2 regions of the Bradyrhizobium sp. INPA03-11B genome follow, and region 2 is predicted to be linked to the other one. Evidence: riboswitches for the same ligand, from Rfam matches in the RefSeq annotation. Region 2 holds a riboswitch; the other holds the start of a gene.

Region 1 (8,284 bases), on a different contig from region 2:
AGGAACGCCAGCAGGTCGATGAGACCGAGGGTCGAAAGCGCGTATTCGAGCCGTGCCCGCAATGGCGTCATGTCGCGCAGGGAATGGCCGACCACGCTCCAGAGCCGCGCGGCATATTCCAGCGCGAATGCGGCCACCGCCGCGATCTCGACGGTCGTCAGCAGCCATCCGAACTGCGCGTCGATCTCGGGTACCGAGGCGAAGATCGCCGCCAGCACGTCGACGGTGATGATCGCGACGATGATCCCGGCAAACCGCGAGCCGCCCGAATGCGGCAGATCATCGCGCTCGAGCAGCTCGTAAAGACGATTGCGCAGTCCGGGATCGCTGATCGTGGGCTTGAACGGAGCCGTCGCCACGATCAGCTTCTCCGTCAGGCGCCGGCCATCGCTTGCTCGATCGCCGACAGCGCGGCGTCCGCCTTGGCGCCGTCGGGGCCGCCGGCCTGCGCCATGTCGGGCCGGCCGCCGCCGCCCTTGCCGCCGAGCACCTCGGAGCCCTTGCGGACCAGCTCGACCGCGTTGAAGCGCGAGGTCAGGTCGGCGGTGACGCCGACCACGATGCCGGCCTTGCCGTCCTCGGTAACGCCGACGATCGCGACCACGCCCGAGCCGATCTGCTTCTTGCCGTCGTCGACCAGGCTCTTCAGGTCCTTGGTCTCGACGCCTTCAACCGCGCGCGCGAGCAGCTTGACGTTGCCGACCTCGCGAACGGCTGAGGCAGCACCGTTCGATGCTCCGCCGCCGCCCATCGCGAGCTTCTTCCGGGCATCCGACAGGTCGCGCTCGAGCTTCTTGCGCTCTTCCATCAGGGCTGTGATGCGCGAAGGCACGTCCTCGATCGTGGTGCGCAGCTCGGCCGCCGCGGTCTTGGCCAGCGCCATGGTGTCGTTGGCATGCTTGCGCGCGTGACGCCCGGTCAGCGCCTCGATGCGACGGACGCCGGAGGCGACAGCGCTCTCGCTGGTCACCGAGATCAGGCCGATGTCGCCGGTGCGGCGAACGTGGGTGCCGCCGCAGAGCTCGACCGACCAGCCGAGCGCGTTCTGGCCGTGGTCGCGGGCGCTCTTGCCCATCGAGACGACGCGGACCTCGTCACCGTATTTCTCGCCGAACAGCGCACGCGCGCCGGCCTCGCGAGCGTCGTCGACGGCCATCACGCGGGTCGTGACTTCGTCGTTCTCGAGCACGACATCGTTGGCGATGTCCTCGACCCGGGCGAGCTCTTCTGGCGTGATCGGCTTCGGGTGCACGAAATCGAAACGCAGGCGATCGGGCGCGACCAGCGAGCCACGCTGCGCGATGTGATCGCCGAGCACCTGGCGCAGCGCCTCATGCAACAGATGCGTTGCCGAATGGTTGGCGCGGATCGCCGACCGGCGCGCATGGTCGACCTCGAGCTGCAGCGCGGTGCCGACGTTCAGCGTGCCCTGCTCCACCGTGCCGACATGCACGAACAGATCGCCGGCCTTCTTCTGCATGTCGGTAACGCGGAACTTGACGCCCTCACCCGTGAGCACGCCGATGTCGCCGACCTGGCCGCCCGACTCCGCGTAGAACGGCGTCTGGTTCAGCACGATCGCGCCGCTCTCGCCGGCCTTGAGAGCATCGACCTCGGCACCGTCCTTGAGCAGTGCCGTCACCGCGCCTTCCGCGCTCTCGGTCTCGTAGCCGAGGAATTCGGTTGCGCCGAGCTTCTCGCGCAGCGGAAACCAGATGGTCTCGGTCGCCGCCTCGCCGGAGCCTGCCCAGGAGGCGCGCGCCTTCTCGCGCTGCCGCTCCATCGCGTCGGTGAACGCCGCCTGGTCGACACTGATGCCGCGCGACTTCAACGCGTCCTGAGTCAGGTCCAGCGGGAAACCGTAGGTGTCGTACAGCGTGAACGCGGTGTCGCCGTCGAACATGTCGCCCTTCTTGAGGCCGGCGCTCTTCTCGTCGAGGATCGACAGGCCGCGCACCAGCGTCTTGCGGAAGCGGGTCTCTTCGAGCTGCAGTGTCTCCTCGATCAGCTTCTCCGCGCGCACCAGATCCGGATAGGCCTGGCCCATCTCGCGGACCAGCGCCCAGACCAGGCGATGCATCAGCGGCTCGCTCGCGCCCAAGAGCTGCGCGTGGCGCATCGCACGGCGCATGATCCGGCGCAGCACGTAGCCGCGGCCCTCGTTCGACGGCAACACGCCGTCGGCGATCAGGAACGCCGACGAGCGCAGATGGTCGGCAATCACGCGGTACGACGCGACGTCCTGCTCGTTCGGTCCATGGCCGAGCGCCGACGAAGCCGCCTCGATCAGGTGGCGGAACAGATCGGTCTCGAACACGCTCTCGACGCCCTGCAGGATGCAGGCCATGCGCTCCAGGCCCATGCCAGTGTCGATCGAGGGACGCGGCAGCGCCACGCGCTCCTCCTTCGTCACCTGCTCGTACTGCATGAACACCAGGTTCCAGAATTCGAGGAAGCGATCGCCGTCCTCCTCCGGGCTACCGGGAGGTCCGCCCCAGATGTGCTCGCCCCGGTCGATGAAGATCTCCGAGCACGGACCGCACGGGCCGGTGTCGCCCATCGCCCAGAAATTGTCCGAGGTCGGGATGCGGATGATGCGGTCGTCCGAGAAGCCTGCGATCTTCTTCCAGTAGCCCGCCGCCTCGTCGTCGGTGTGGTAGACGGTGACGAGCAGCTTGTCCTTCTTCAGCCCGAAATCCTTGGTGATCAGATTCCAGGCGAGCTCGATCGCGCGCTCCTTGAAGTAGTCGCCGAACGAGAAGTTGCCGAGCATCTCGAAGAAGGTGAGATGGCGCGCGGTGTAGCCGACATTGTCGAGGTCGTTGTGCTTACCGCCGGCGCGCACGCACTTCTGCGACGTCGTGGCGCGCTGATAGCTGCGCTTCTCGACGCCGGTGAAGACGTTTTTGAACTGCACCATGCCGGCATTGGTGAACATCAGGGTCGGGTCGTTGCGCGGCACCAGCGGCGACGACGCCACGATCTCGTGGCCGTTCTCCTTGAAGAAGTTCAGAAATGTCGACCTGATGTCGTTGACGCTGCTCATGTTCATCCAATCGGAAAAAGGGGCCGGCCAGCCGCAAAAAGGCGTCATTTTCCGGCCGAACGCTTTTAGACATTGCCAGCTGCGGTGTCCAGAAACTGTGCAGGCGGATCATGGGCTTGCCGCGGCAGCACAAAGCCCCATTGGATAGTTGTTGCAGCTGCGTTGACAGTCTTGGTGGCGCCGTGTTTTCTACCTACCTGTTACCCGTCACGTCGGGAGAGACCGGCCTTAGCCGCCGGCGCCGAAGGAGCAACCGCCCCGGAAACTCTCAGGCAAAAGGACCGCGTGACGTCTGACATCTGGAAAGAGGCGCTGGGGTTCTCCCCGATTGCGTCCGCCGACGGGATAATACTCTCAGGCACAGCGACAGATGGGGCTTTCTGCAGGTTTCTCAAGGGGAAATGGGTCCCCGATGGGAACCGCGAGGGCCCTGTGATGCTTGCGCACGAAACCTCCCCGCTGAAACAGACCCCGCTGCACGCGCTGCATCTGGCGCGCGGCGCCAAGATGGTGCCGTTCGCCGGCTACGACATGCCGGTGCAATACACGGCGGGCGTGCTCAGGGAGCATCTGCACACCCGCAAGGACGCCGGCCTGTTCGAGGTGTCCCACATGGGACAGCTCGTGCTGAAGGCCAAATCCGGCAAGGTCGGCGACGCGGCGCTGGCGCTCGAAAAACTGGTGCCACAGGACATCGTCGGCATCGCGCCGGGACGGCAGCGCTACACGCAATTCACCAATGACGACGGTGGCCTGCTCGACGATTTGATGGTGGCGAATTTCGGCGATCACCTGTTCCTGGTGGTCAATGCGGCCTGCAAGGCCGAGGATGAGGCGCATCTGCGCGCGCATCTCTCCGATAGCTGCGAGATCGTGTCGCTGGCCGACCGTGCGCTGATCGCGCTGCAAGGCCCGAAGGCCGAATCGGCACTGGCAAAACTTTGTGCAGATGTCAGTTCGATGAAATTCATGGATGCCGGCCCGCGCCGCGTCGCCGACATCGACTGCTTCGTCTCGCGCTCCGGCTATACCGGTGAGGACGGCTTTGAGATTTCAGTGCCGGCCGACAAGGCCGAAGCCCTGGTCACTGCGCTGCTCGACAATCCCGACGTGCTGCCGATCGGCCTCGGCGCGCGCGACAGCTTGCGGCTCGAAGCCGGGCTCTGCCTCTACGGTCACGATATCGACACCACGACGACGCCGGTCGAAGGCGCGCTGGAATGGTCGGTGCAGAAGGTCCGCCGCAGCGGCGGCGCCCGCGCCGGCGGTTTTCCGGGCGCCGACAAGATTCTTGCGCAATTCGCCGACGGCGCCGCACGCCGCCGCGTCGGGCTCAGGCCGGAGGGCCGCGCGCCGGTGCGCGAAGGCGCCTTGCTGTTCGCCGACCCGACCTCGACCGAGCAGATCGGCAAGGTGACCTCGGGCGGCTTCGGCCCGAGCCTCAATGCGCCGGTCGCGATGGGCTATCTGCCCACCGCCCTTTCCGCGGTCGGCACCACTGTTTTCGCCGAAGTGCGTGGCCAGCGGCTGCCGCTGAAAGTCGCCGCCACGCCCTTCGTCCCCAATACCTACAAACGCTAAACGCCAAAGGATCGATCCCATGACGACGCTGTACACGTCCGACCACGAATGGCTCCGCATCGAGGGCGATGTCGCCACGATCGGGATCACCGATTATGCGCAATCGCAGCTCGGCGACGTCGTGTTCGTCGAACTGCCCAAGGTCGGCCGCAGCCTGAAGAAGGCCGAGGCCGCTGCTGTGGTCGAATCCGTCAAGGCCGCCTCCGACGTTTACGCGCCGATCACCGGCGAGGTGATCGAGGTCAACGAGGCGCTCGCCGCCGAGCCCGCGCTGGTCAACTCGGATGCCGGCGGCAAGGCCTGGTTCTTCAAGCTGAAAATTGCCGACAAGGGCGAACTCGGCGGCCTGATGGATGAGGCCGCCTACGCCGCGCACACCGCCTGAGGATGATGCCATGAACGCGCCCTTCAAGCCGATCAACGAAGCCGCCACCGATTTCGTCCGCCGACACATCGGACCGTCACCGCGCGACATCAACGCGATGCTGGAAACGGTCGGCACCGCGAGCCTGCAGGCGCTGATGGGTGAGACGCTGCCGGCGTCGATCCGCCAGAAGGCGCCGCTCGATCTCGGCCGCGCGCTGAGCGAGACCGAGGCGCTCGCGCATATGAGCGAGCTCGCGGCGCAGAACCAGGTGTTCACGTCGCTGATCGGCCAGGGCTATTCCGGCACCATCCTGCCCGCGGTGATCCAGCGCAACATCCTCGAGAACCCGGCCTGGTACACGGCCTACACGCCGTATCAGCCGGAGATCAGCCAGGGCCGCCTCGAGGCGCTGTTCAACTTCCAGACCATGATCTGCGACCTCACCGGGCTCGACGTCGCCAATGCCTCGCTGCTCGATGAGGCGACCGCGGCGGCGGAAGCGATGGCGCTCGCCGAGCGCCACTCGCAGGTCAAGGCGAAGGTGTTCTTCGTCGACAAGGAGGTGCATCCGCAGACGCTGGCGGTGATGCGCACACGCGCCGCCCCGCTGGGCTGGGCGCTGGTGGTCGGCGATCCCCTCACCGATCTCGACAAGGCCGACGTTCTCGGCGCGCTGCTGCAATATCCGGGCACATCGGGCGCGGTGCGCGACCTCCGGCCGGCGATCACATCGCTGCGCGCCAAGGGTGCGCTTGCGATCGTCGCCGCGGACCTGCTGTCGCTGACGTTGCTGACCTCGCCTGGCGAACTCGGCGCCGACATCGCAATCGGCTCGGCGCAGCGGTTCGGCGTCCCGATGGGTTACGGCGGACCGCACGCCGCCTACATGGCGGTGCGCGACACGCTGAAGCGCTCGCTGCCCGGCCGCATCGTCGGCCTCTCGGTGGATTCGCGCGGGGCACCGGCCTATCGCCTCGCGCTGCAAACCCGCGAGCAGCATATCCGCCGCGAGAAGGCGACCTCGAACATTTGCACTGCACAGGTGCTGCTCGCCGTGATCGCCTCGATGTATGCGGTCTATCACGGCCCCGAAGGCCTGACCCATATCGCTCGCGGCGTGCATCGCCGTGCCACTGTGCTCGCTGCCGGCCTGCGCAAGCTCGGCTTTACGCCGACCAGCGAGGCGTTCTTCGACACCGTGACCGTCGAGGTCGGCGCAAAGCAGATCGAGATCGTCTCGCGCGCGCAGGCGGAACGGATCAATCTGCGCATCGGCGCAACCACGCTCGGCATCGCGCTCGACGAGACCACAACGCCGGAGACCGTCGAGGCGGTCTGGCGCGTGTTCGGCGGCAAGCTCAGCTTTGCCGAGATTGAGGGTAGCGCAAGCGAGATGCTGCCGAAGGAGCTGCGGCGCACGAGCGCGTTCCTCACCCATCCGGTGTTCAACACCCACCGCTCGGAGACCGAGCTGCTGCGCTACATGCGCAAGCTCTCAGATCGCGACCTCGCGCTCGACCGCGCGATGATCCCGCTCGGCTCCTGCACCATGAAGCTCAACGCCACCACCGAGATGATTCCGCTGACCTGGCCGGCGTTCGGCAATCTGCATCCGTTTGCGCCCGCCGATCAGGCCAAGGGCTATCATGCGCTGTTCAAGCGGCTCGAGCAGTGGCTGTGCGACATCACCGGCTATGACGCGGTCTCGCTGCAGCCGAACTCCGGCGCGCAGGGCGAATATGCCGGGTTGCTGGCGATCCGTGGCTACCATCTCGCGCGCGGCGAGCCGCACCGCAAGGTGTGCCTGATCCCCTCCTCCGCGCACGGCACCAATCCGGCGTCGGCCGCGATGGTCGGCATGGACGTCGTGGTTGTGGCGTGCGATGCGCGCGGCGACGTCGACGTCAACGATCTCCGCGCGAAAGCCGAGAAGCATTCCGCCAATCTCGCCGCCGTGATGATCACCTATCCGTCGACCCACGGCGTGTTCGAGGAGCATATCAGCGAGATCTGCGACATCGTCCACGCCCATGGTGGACAGGTCTATCTCGACGGCGCCAACATGAACGCGCAGGTCGGGCTGTCGCGGCCCGGCGATTATGGCGCCGATGTCAGCCATCTCAACCTGCACAAGACCTTCTGCATCCCGCATGGCGGCGGCGGCCCCGGCATGGGCCCGATCGGCGTCAAGGCGCATCTTGCGCCCTATCTGCCGGGCCATCCCGCAACCGATGGGGCAACCGCACACGCCATCGGCCCGGTGTCGGCCGCGCCGTTCGGCTCGGCGTCGATCCTGACCATCTCCTACATCTACATCCTGATGATGGGCGGCGAAGGCCTGACGCGCGCCACGGAGATTGCGATCCTCAATGCGAACTACATCGCGGCGCGGCTGGAGGCGCACTTCCCGGTGCTGTACCGCAACGAGCGCGGCCGTGTCGCGCACGAGTGCATCGTCGACCCGCGGGCGCTGAAGACGACCAGCGGCGTCACCGTCGACGACATCGCCAAGCGGCTGATCGACTACGGCTTCCACGCGCCGACCATGAGCTTCCCGGTGGCGGGTACGCTGATGATCGAGCCGACGGAATCGGAATCGAAGTTCGAGATCGACCGTTTCTGCGACGCCATGATCGCGATCCGGGGCGAGATCGCAGACGTCGAGAAGGGCCGCTGGAAGGTCGAGGCCTCGCCGCTGCGCCGGGCGCCGCACACCGTGCACGACATCGCCGACGATGTGTGGGACCGGGCCTACACCCGCGCCGAGGGCTGCTTCCCCGCAGGCGTGTCGCGCTCCGACAAATACTGGAGCCCGGTCGGCCGCGTCGACAATGTCTACGGCGACCGCAACCTGGTGTGCTCGTGCCCGCCGATCGAGGATTACGCGCAGGCCGCGGAGTAACGGGCCTCCGTTGTGTGATGTTGTAGCAACCCTCAAGCGGGGATGGTTGCTACGAGGTCCAGTTCAAAACGTCGAAAACAACCCCATGCACAGTAGGGATTGGGGCGACTGGTCATCCGCCGGCACTAGATCCAGTCGGTAGGGCGGGTAGAACCAACGGGTCCGCGATTCGGCTATCGCGCGGAATGCGCGGGAGCGACCGACGCCGCGGCAGGAGGAGACATGCGCGAGGAATTCTGGTTTCACTTCCCGTTTCGCGTCCGCTATTCCGAGGTCGATGCGCAGGCCGTGGTGTTCAACGCCCACTACCTGACCTATTTCGACACCGCGATCACGGAGTATTTCCGCGCGCTCGGCTACGACTATCTCGGCGAGGTGGCGCGGACCG
Region 2 (8,284 bases):
AAGGTGTTGGTCTCGTGCAGGAAGCCGCCAACGGCAATGCGGGTCATCAAGGTCTCGACAGGTTTCATCGATGATGAAGCGATTTGGAAGGAATCGCATCATCCCGTCATTTCAGTTGAGCATGACCGTTCGAAAGCCGGTTCGCCTCTTCCGGATCGCGCTCTAGCGCGCGACGTTAAGCGTGTCGTCGCGCCAAGCGCAAGCCGGCGAGCACTGCCGGAATTGCATGCCCTATGGGCGTATTGAAAGGCCCACAGTTCAGGCTAAGGCTAAAGACCTAGGCCGTTGCCGCAATGCCTTCCGAAACCGGGCGGAAGTTGGCGAAGTCCCAGCCGCGTCCGGGCGCCGCATCGAGCAGCGCGCGGGTATAGGCTTGCTGCGGATTGGTCAGCACCTCGGCGGCCGGCCCCTGTTCCACGACCCGTCCACGCTGCATCACAGCGACGTCGTCGCAGATTTGTGCGGCGACGCGCAAATCATGCGTGATGAACAACAGCGCGATGCCGAGCCGGCGCTGGATTTCGTCGAGCAGATCCAGAACCTGCGCCTGCACCGAGACGTCGAGCGCGGATACGGCTTCATCCGCCACGAGCACGTCGGGATCGAGCGCCAGCGCGCGCGCGATCGCGATGCGCTGGCGCTGGCCGCCGGAGAACTGATGCGGATAGCGCGAGATCGCATCGGGCGGCAAATGGACGAGCTCGAGCAGCTCGCGGGCCCGCGCCAGCGCGTCCTTGCGCGGCATGCCGTAATTGATCGGCCCCTCCGCGATGCTCTCGCCGACGGTGACGCGCGGATTGAGCGAGCGGTAGGGGTCCTGGAAAATGATCTGGATCTTCTGGCGATGCGGCTGCAACAGCCGGCGCGACAGGTCGGAGATCTCGCGGCCGGCGAGCCGCACGCCGCCCGAGGTCGGATCGATCAGGCGGACGATGCAGCGCGCGACCGTCGATTTGCCGGAGCCGCTTTCGCCGACGATGCCGAGCGTGCGGCCCTTGCGCAAGGTGAGGGTGACGTTGCTGGCGGCGGCGACCTCGCGCGCTTTGCCGTACAGCGACCGTTCCCGGTAGATCTTGCTGAGCTCGTTGGCTTCCAGCACCACCGGCTCGGTCGTTTCCGGCCGCGGCGCGCGCGGCACCAGGCTCGGCACCGAGGACAAGAGGTTGCGGGTGTATTCCATCTTCGGCGTGCGCAGCACGTCCTGCAGCGGGCCGGCTTCGACCAGCCTTCCGTGCCGCATCACCGCGACGCGGTCGGCGATCTCGGCCACCACGCCCATATCGTGGGTGATGAACAGAACCGCCGTGCCGTGATCGCGTTGCAGGTCGCGGATCAGCGTCAGGATCTGCTTCTGGGTGGTGACGTCCAGCGCCGTGGTCGGCTCGTCCGCGATCAGGAGCTTCGGTTCCAGCACCAGCGCCATCGCGATCATGATGCGCTGGCGCTGTCCGCCGGAGAGGCGGTGAGGGTAGGAGGAGAAGATGCGCTCCACGTCCGGCAGCCGCACATGCTCCATCATCGCCAGGATCTTCTGGCGCCGCGCGCGGGAGTCGAGATCGGTATGGGCGCGCAGCACCTCGTCGATCTGGCGGCCGACCGGCACAACAGGATTGAGCGCGGTCATCGGCTCCTGGAAGATCATCGCCATCCGCGTCGCGCGCAATTGCCGCAGCCGCCGGTCGGTCGCGGTGAGCAGTTCCTCGCCGACCAGCTTGACGCTGCCGCCCGACGGCACCAGCGTGCCCTTCTGCTGCAGGCCCATCACGGTGAGCGAGGTCACCGACTTGCCCGAGCCGCTTTCGCCGACCAGGCACAGCGTCTCGCCTTCGTGCACTTGCAGCGACAGATCGTCGATGATGCGATGCGCGTCCGCCTTGCGGCCGAGGCCGACGACGAGATTGTTGATGTCGAGGACGACGTTGGTCATGTCAGGCTCTCTTGGCGCTGCTGCGGCGCGCGCGGCGACGGAATTTGTCCACTGTCATTCCGGGGCGATGCGAAGCATCGAACCCGGAATCTCGAGATCCCGGGTCTGGTGCTAACGCACCATCCCGGGATGACGGCTTCAATTGCATTGAAGCCGTCACTTGCCCTCACGCTGCTTCATGCGGGGATCGAGCGCGTCGCGCGCGGCGTCGCCGATCAGATTGACGCTGAGAATGGCGATCGAGAGCAGCAGCCCCGGCCAGAAGATCAGCGACGGCTTGACCTGGAAATAGGCGCGGCCCTCGGCCATGATGTTGCCCCAGGTCGGCGTTTCCGGCGAGATGCCGGCGCCGAGGAACGACAGGATCGCCTCGGTCAGGATCGCGGATGCGCAAACGTAAGTGCCTTGCACGATCAGCGGCGCGATCGTGTTCGGCATCAGATGCCGCCACATGATCTTCGGCAGGCTCGAGCCGAGCGAGATCGCGGCCTCGACATAGGGTTCCTCGCGCGCGGTCAGCACCACCGAGCGCACCAGCCGTGCCACGCGCGGGATCTCGGGGATGGTGATCGCGACCATCACGGTCCAGATGCTGGCGCCGGACAGCGACACCACGGCGATCGCGAGCAGGATGGCGGGGATCGCCATCAGGCCATCCATCACGCGCATCATCACCGCATCGACCCAGCGGAAGAAGCCGGCGACGAGGCCGATCAGGAGCCCGACGCCGATCGAGCAGACGGCGGCGCCGAGCCCGATCACCAGCGAGATCCGCGCGCCGTAGATGATGCGCGACAGCAGGTCGCGTCCATAGGCGTCGGTGCCGAGCAAATATTGCGCGCTCGACGGCTTCAGCCGCTGCGCCGGCGTCAGCAAGAGTGGATCATGGGGCGCAAGGAGCGGCGCGAAGATCGCCATCAGGATGATGAGGACGAGGCAGATCGTCGCAACCGCGATGATCGGCGTCGAGGTCAGGAAGCCGAACCTGACGCGGAACGGCCGGGTGACGGGGAGAGAGGATTCAGGGAGGGTTTCGATCGCCATTGCTCAGTACCGGATACGAGGATCGAGCAGGGTGTAGGCAACGTCGATCAGCAGGTTGACTGCGACATAGATGCCCGACGTCAGAAGGATCATCGCCTGGATCACCGGATAGTCGCGCGCCAGCACCGCGTCGACGGTGAGGCGGCCGATGCCGGGCAGGTTGAACACGCTCTCGGTGACGACGACGCCGGAGATCAGCAGCGCGAAGCCGGAGCCGATCACGGTGATGACCGGCACCGCGGCGTTGCGCAGCGCATGGCGCAGCAGCACGCCGGCCTCGCCGATGCCTTTGGCGCGCGCGGTGCGTACGTAATCCTCACCCAGCACATCGAGCATCGAGGCCCGCGTCATGCGCGCAATCAGTGCGACATAGATGAAGGAAAGCGTGCAGGTCGGCAGGATGAGGCGTTCGAAGAACGGACCGAAGCCGGCGGAGATGCTCTTGAAGCCCTGCACCGGCACCCAGCGCAGGTCGATAGCGAACACCTGGATTAGCACATAGCCGATCACGAACACCGGCACCGAGAAGCCGAGCACCGAAAGTCCCATCACGAAGCGGTCGATCCAGGTGCCGTGCTTCCACGCCGCGATCACGCCGAGCGGCACCGCGACCAGGATCGAGAGGATGATGGTGGCGAGCGCGACCGAGATCGACGGCTCGAGGCGCGGGCCGATCATCTCGAGGATCGGCTTGTTCGAGATCAAGGAGACGCCGAGGTCGCCGTGCAGCAGTTTTGCGACCCAGGTGTAGAACTGGATGTAGATCGGCTCGTTGAGACCGAGCGAGGTCCTGATACGATCGAGCTGTTCGGGCGTCGCATTGTCACCGGCGAGAATGGCGGCCGGGTCGCCCGGCGTCAGCCGCAGCAACAGGAACACGAACAGAGCCACCACGCCCATCACGGGAATGGCGGCGAGGATGCGGCGAAGCAGATATCCGAGCAAATTGGATCCGTTGGGTTGTGGTCGATGAAGTCCCCAGCGGGACCGTTGCACACCGGACCGTAGCACAGATGGTTGAGGACACACTGGAGAACTTCAGCAAGTCCCATGCCATCGGTGCTGCGGTTTTTGCGGTGCAGCTAATCAGTCCGAGGGCGTGATCATTCCTCCGATGACGTTCGAAGCAGTCCACCGGAAGGTGGATTGATTCCAGCTTTGCGCGAATGAGCGGATACATCGTCGAGCCCGGCACCAAGCGCCGGCGCCATCGACGGCGTGTCGAGGTCGCGCCAGTCATCGATCGCCCCTGCGACCATCTGCGCCGTCGCGGCCGACAGCGTCCAGCCGAGATGACCATGGCCGGTGTTGTAGAACACGCCCGGAATCCGTCCGGCGCGAACCACCGGCATCATGTTCGGCATCATCGGGCGCAGGCCAGCCCAGGGCAGGACTTTCGAGGTATCGATCCCCGGGAAATGATGCCGCACCCAATCCACCAGCGGCTGGATGCGATCGGCCCTGATATCGCGATTGAAGCCGTTGAACTCGGCGGTGCCGGCGACGCGGAAGCGATCGGCGCCGAGCCGGCTTGTCACGATCTTCGCGGCTTCATCGAGCAGGCTGACGGTCGGCGCGGCGTCCCGGCTTTGCGGCGCATCGAGCTGCACCGTGATCGAATAGCCCTTCACCGGATAGACGTTGACGCGGTCGTTGAGCAGGCCTGCGAAGTGGCGGCTCGCGACGCCGGCGCAGATGACGATGCCGTCGGCCTGCAACTCGTGCCGTGGCGCGACGCCGGCATCATGCGAAGCGACGTCGTTCCAGCCGATGCGGAAACCGTCATCGCCGCGCGCGATCGTGTCGACGTCGGCCTCATGGACGAAAGCTGCGCCGCGACGGATGCAGGCCTCGGCGAGGCCGCGCGTGAATTTGTGGATATCGCCGGTCGCATCCGACGGCGTGAAGAAGCCGCCATAGCAGGCCGTTTGTAGCGCGGGTTCGATGCTGCGGATTTCGTCCGCCGTCACCGGCCGGCGGTCGAGCCCGCCCTGTTGCAGCAGGGTGTTGACGCGCAGGCCGGCCTCGAAGCCGGCCTTGTCGTGATAGACGTGCAGGATGCCGCGGCGCTCGAGATCGAAGGCGATGTTCTCGCGCTGTGCGATCGAGAACAAATGCTTGCGCGCTTCGATTGCGAGTTTTGTGGTCTCGATGGTGTTGGCGCGATAGCGGGTGATGCCGCCGACGAATTCGCCGATCCAGGAATATTTGTGCCAGCTCGGCTTCGGGTTCATCAGAAGCGGCGCGTCGCTTCGGAGCATCCAGCGCAGCCCCTTCAGAATGGTCGCGGCGCTGTTCCACACCTCCGCATTGCTGGCGGAAAGCTGTCCGCCGTTGGCGAACGAGGTTTCCATCGCGGCGTAGCGATGCCTGTCGAGGACAGTCACGCGGTAGCCGCGTTCGAGCAGGGCATAGGCCGTCGTCACGCCGGTGATGCCGGCGCCGATGATTGCAATATGTGGCATGATGGTCTTCAGGCTCCCGTGTTGTTAGAGTCGCCGAACCACCGGTGAAACCGGTCGTTTCGACGCCCCATCTGTCACGGTACCTGAGAGCTTGATCCGCATCGGGCCTGCGCCCGGATACGAACTATCCCCTTCGGTGGACGTCACGGCCCTCGATGAGTGGTCGTGTCCGTCTCTCTCCAGATCGTCCTGACGATACGGTCCTTTTGCCTGAGAGTTTCCGGGGCGGTTGCTCCGTCGGCGCCGAAGCCAACAACACGAATGTTGTCGCTTCGATCTCTCCCGCATCGTCGCGTTGGACGGCCGGACCGTAGGCGAAGCCTCAAAATTGGACAAGGCTAAATTTCGATCCGGCAGTGCCAACGTGTTGTGCAGTGCAATCGACGTCAGTCGAGTGTCGCCAGCAGCGCCGCCATCAGGCGGCCGCGTTCGGCGAGGCTGTCGACTTCAATGTGTTCGTTGAGCGTATGTGCATCCGCGCCGCGAACCCCGAGGCCGTCGAGGGTAGGGATCCCCATCGCGCCGGTGAAGTTGCCGTCCGATCCACCGCCGGCGCTTCCATGCGGCAGATCGAGGCCCATCGCTGCCGCGAGGCCCTTCGCCTTTTCATAGAGGGCCATGGTGCCGGCATCCGGCTCCCATACCGGGCGGGTGACGCCGCGCGTCACCTTGAAGCTGACGTCGTTGGCGGTTCCGGACAGCGCCAGCATGCGCTCGACGCCGCGGTCGAGATCGGCCTGGCGCTTGGCCATGCTGAGCGCTTCGCCGGTGCAGGTCGTCGCGACGCAATTGACCCATTGGCCGCCATGCACGATGCCGACCGAGAAGGTGCAGTCCTCGGTGGTCATGCCGTCGATGGCCATGATCTGCCGGGCCATTTCCCGGATCGCGGAACGGCCGGACGACAGCGTCGCGCCGGCATGGCTCGGCTTGCCGGTTGCTTCCAGGTTGAAGCGCGCGATCGCGTAGCGGCCGGTGACGACGCCGTTGTTCGGCCGCCCGGGCTCCGGCACCAGCACGTATTTGTTGCGTGCGGCTTCCGCCTCGATGATGTCGCGCGTCGACGGCGTGCCGACCTCTTCATCGGGGGTGAACAGCACCGTGATCGGCAGCGGTGTCGTGAAGGAGGCGCGCGCCAGCTGGCGGATCGCCTCGATCGACAGATAATTGCCGCCCTTCATGTCGAAGATGCCGGGCCCGAAGCACTTGTTGCCGTCGCGCCGCCATTGCAGCTTCGCGATGGTGCCGACCGGGTGCACGGTGTCGAGGTGGCCGGCGATCAGGATGCCGGGTTGGCCTTGTTTCGGATGAGGAAAACGGGCGCGGACGCAGCCCGCGAAGCCCTGGCGTCCCGCGATGCGTTCGATCGTCGCACCCATGATCGCCATCTCGCGCGCGGCGAGATCGAGCATGCGCTCGACCGCGCGCGCATCCCAGGTCGGGCTCTCGCATTCCACCCAGCTGCGCAGGCCCTGCAGCATCGCTTCGGAATCAAAGGGGAGATTGGCTGGGTTCATTGTTTTTTCCTCTTGTTGTTCTGACGGCGCCGGCATCGCGCGGCGCTCACGAAAATCTCAGTCGACGATTTTGTAAAGCCAAAATCGCGCGCGCGGCCTCATTCGTTTGTGTACGTCCGATCCCGCCCGAAACCGATTGACGCGCTTTGCGCTTGGTGCAAGTCTCGATTTCACAAGCCATACAGCATGTTAGTTCGCCTAAATAACGAACCGCATGCATAACGAATAAGCCGGCTTTGACCAGTTACACGTCAGGAGAGATTTGCATGTACCCTATCTCGCGTTGGAAGCGCCGCACGCTAGCGGCGGCGTTGTCGGCGATTGCGCTGTCGTTTGCGCCGCAGGAAGTATCGTTTACGCAACCGGCCATGGCCGCGGACAAGACCATCACCGCGGTGATGCATTCGGATCTGCGCGTCATCGATCCGATCCTGACCACCGCCTACATCACGCGAGACCATGGCTACATGGTCTACGACACGCTGGTGGCGACCGATTCCAACTTCAAGATCCAGCCGCAGATGGCGGACTGGAAGGTCTCCGACGACAAGCTCACCTACACGTTCACGCTGCGCGATGGCCTGAAATGGCATGACGGCACGCCGGTGACCGCCGAAGACTGCGTCGCGTCGCTGAAGCGGTGGGCCAAGGTCGACGGCATGGGCCAGAAGCTGATGGACTTCACGGCGAGCCTCGAAGCCACCGATGCGAAGACGATTACGCTGAAGCTGAAGGAGCCCTACGGCCTGGTGCTGGATTCGATCGGCAAGCCGTCGTCGCGCGTCGCCTTCATGATGCCGAAGCGGCTCGCCGAAACGCCGCCGGACAAGCCGATTCCGGAACAGATCGGTTCGGGCCCCTTCAAATTCGTCCAGGCGGAATTCCAGCCGGGCGTGAAGGCGGTCTACGTCAAGAACAAGGACTACGTGCCGCGCAAGGAGCCGGCGAGCTGGACCGCGGGCGGCAAGGTCGTGAAGGTCGACCGCGTCGAGTGGGTCACGATGGCCGACGCGCAGACCGCGATGAACGCGCTGCAGTCCGGCGATATCGATTTCGTGGAGAACCCGTCGTTCGACACGTTGTCGATCCTCGAGGCCGACAAGGACCTGAAGGTCGAGACGCTGAACAAGTTCGGCTTCCAGACGCTGGGCCGCATGAACTTCCTCTATCCGCCCTTCGACAACATCAAGGTTCGCCAGGCGGCGCTGCTGGCGGTCAACCAGAAGCAGGTGCTCGACGCACTGGTCGGTAATCCCAAATATTACAAGACCTGCGTCTCCTTCTTCATCTGCGACACGCCGTTCGCGTCCGAGATCGGCGGTGAGACCTTG

The links. A riboswitch is a leader RNA that binds a small molecule or an ion and turns the genes downstream of it on or off. The one in region 2 is predicted to bind glycine.
Region 1: it holds a riboswitch for glycine, as region 2 does, so the genes downstream of both, gcvT (glycine cleavage system aminomethyltransferase GcvT) here and QMZ05_RS12955 (D-amino acid dehydrogenase) in region 2, are expected to answer to the same signal.

What each region holds. Positions count from the first base shown of each region.
Region 1 covers NZ_JASGSR010000023.1:24,046-32,329, forward strand. The annotation lists gene QMZ05_RS12080 (cyclic nucleotide-gated ion channel) at 1-362, opposite strand, end outside; gene alaS (alanine--tRNA ligase) at 374-3,046, opposite strand; glycine riboswitch at 3,249-3,340, shown strand; gene gcvT (glycine cleavage system aminomethyltransferase GcvT) at 3,482-4,627, shown strand; gene gcvH (glycine cleavage system protein GcvH) at 4,647-5,012, shown strand; gene gcvP (aminomethyl-transferring glycine dehydrogenase) at 5,023-7,896, shown strand; gene QMZ05_RS12105 (thioesterase family protein) at 8,119-8,284, shown strand, end outside.
Region 2 covers NZ_JASGSR010000024.1:69,954-78,237, reverse strand. The annotation lists gene QMZ05_RS12975 (M81 family metallopeptidase) at 1-47, opposite strand, end outside; gene QMZ05_RS12970 (ABC transporter ATP-binding protein) at 278-1,927, opposite strand; gene QMZ05_RS12965 (ABC transporter permease) at 2,084-2,971, opposite strand; gene QMZ05_RS12960 (ABC transporter permease) at 2,975-3,916, opposite strand; gene QMZ05_RS12955 (D-amino acid dehydrogenase) at 4,075-5,436, opposite strand; glycine riboswitch at 5,506-5,621, opposite strand; glycine riboswitch at 5,625-5,731, opposite strand; gene QMZ05_RS12950 (M20/M25/M40 family metallo-hydrolase) at 5,823-6,953, opposite strand; gene QMZ05_RS12945 (ABC transporter substrate-binding protein) at 7,220-8,284, shown strand, end outside.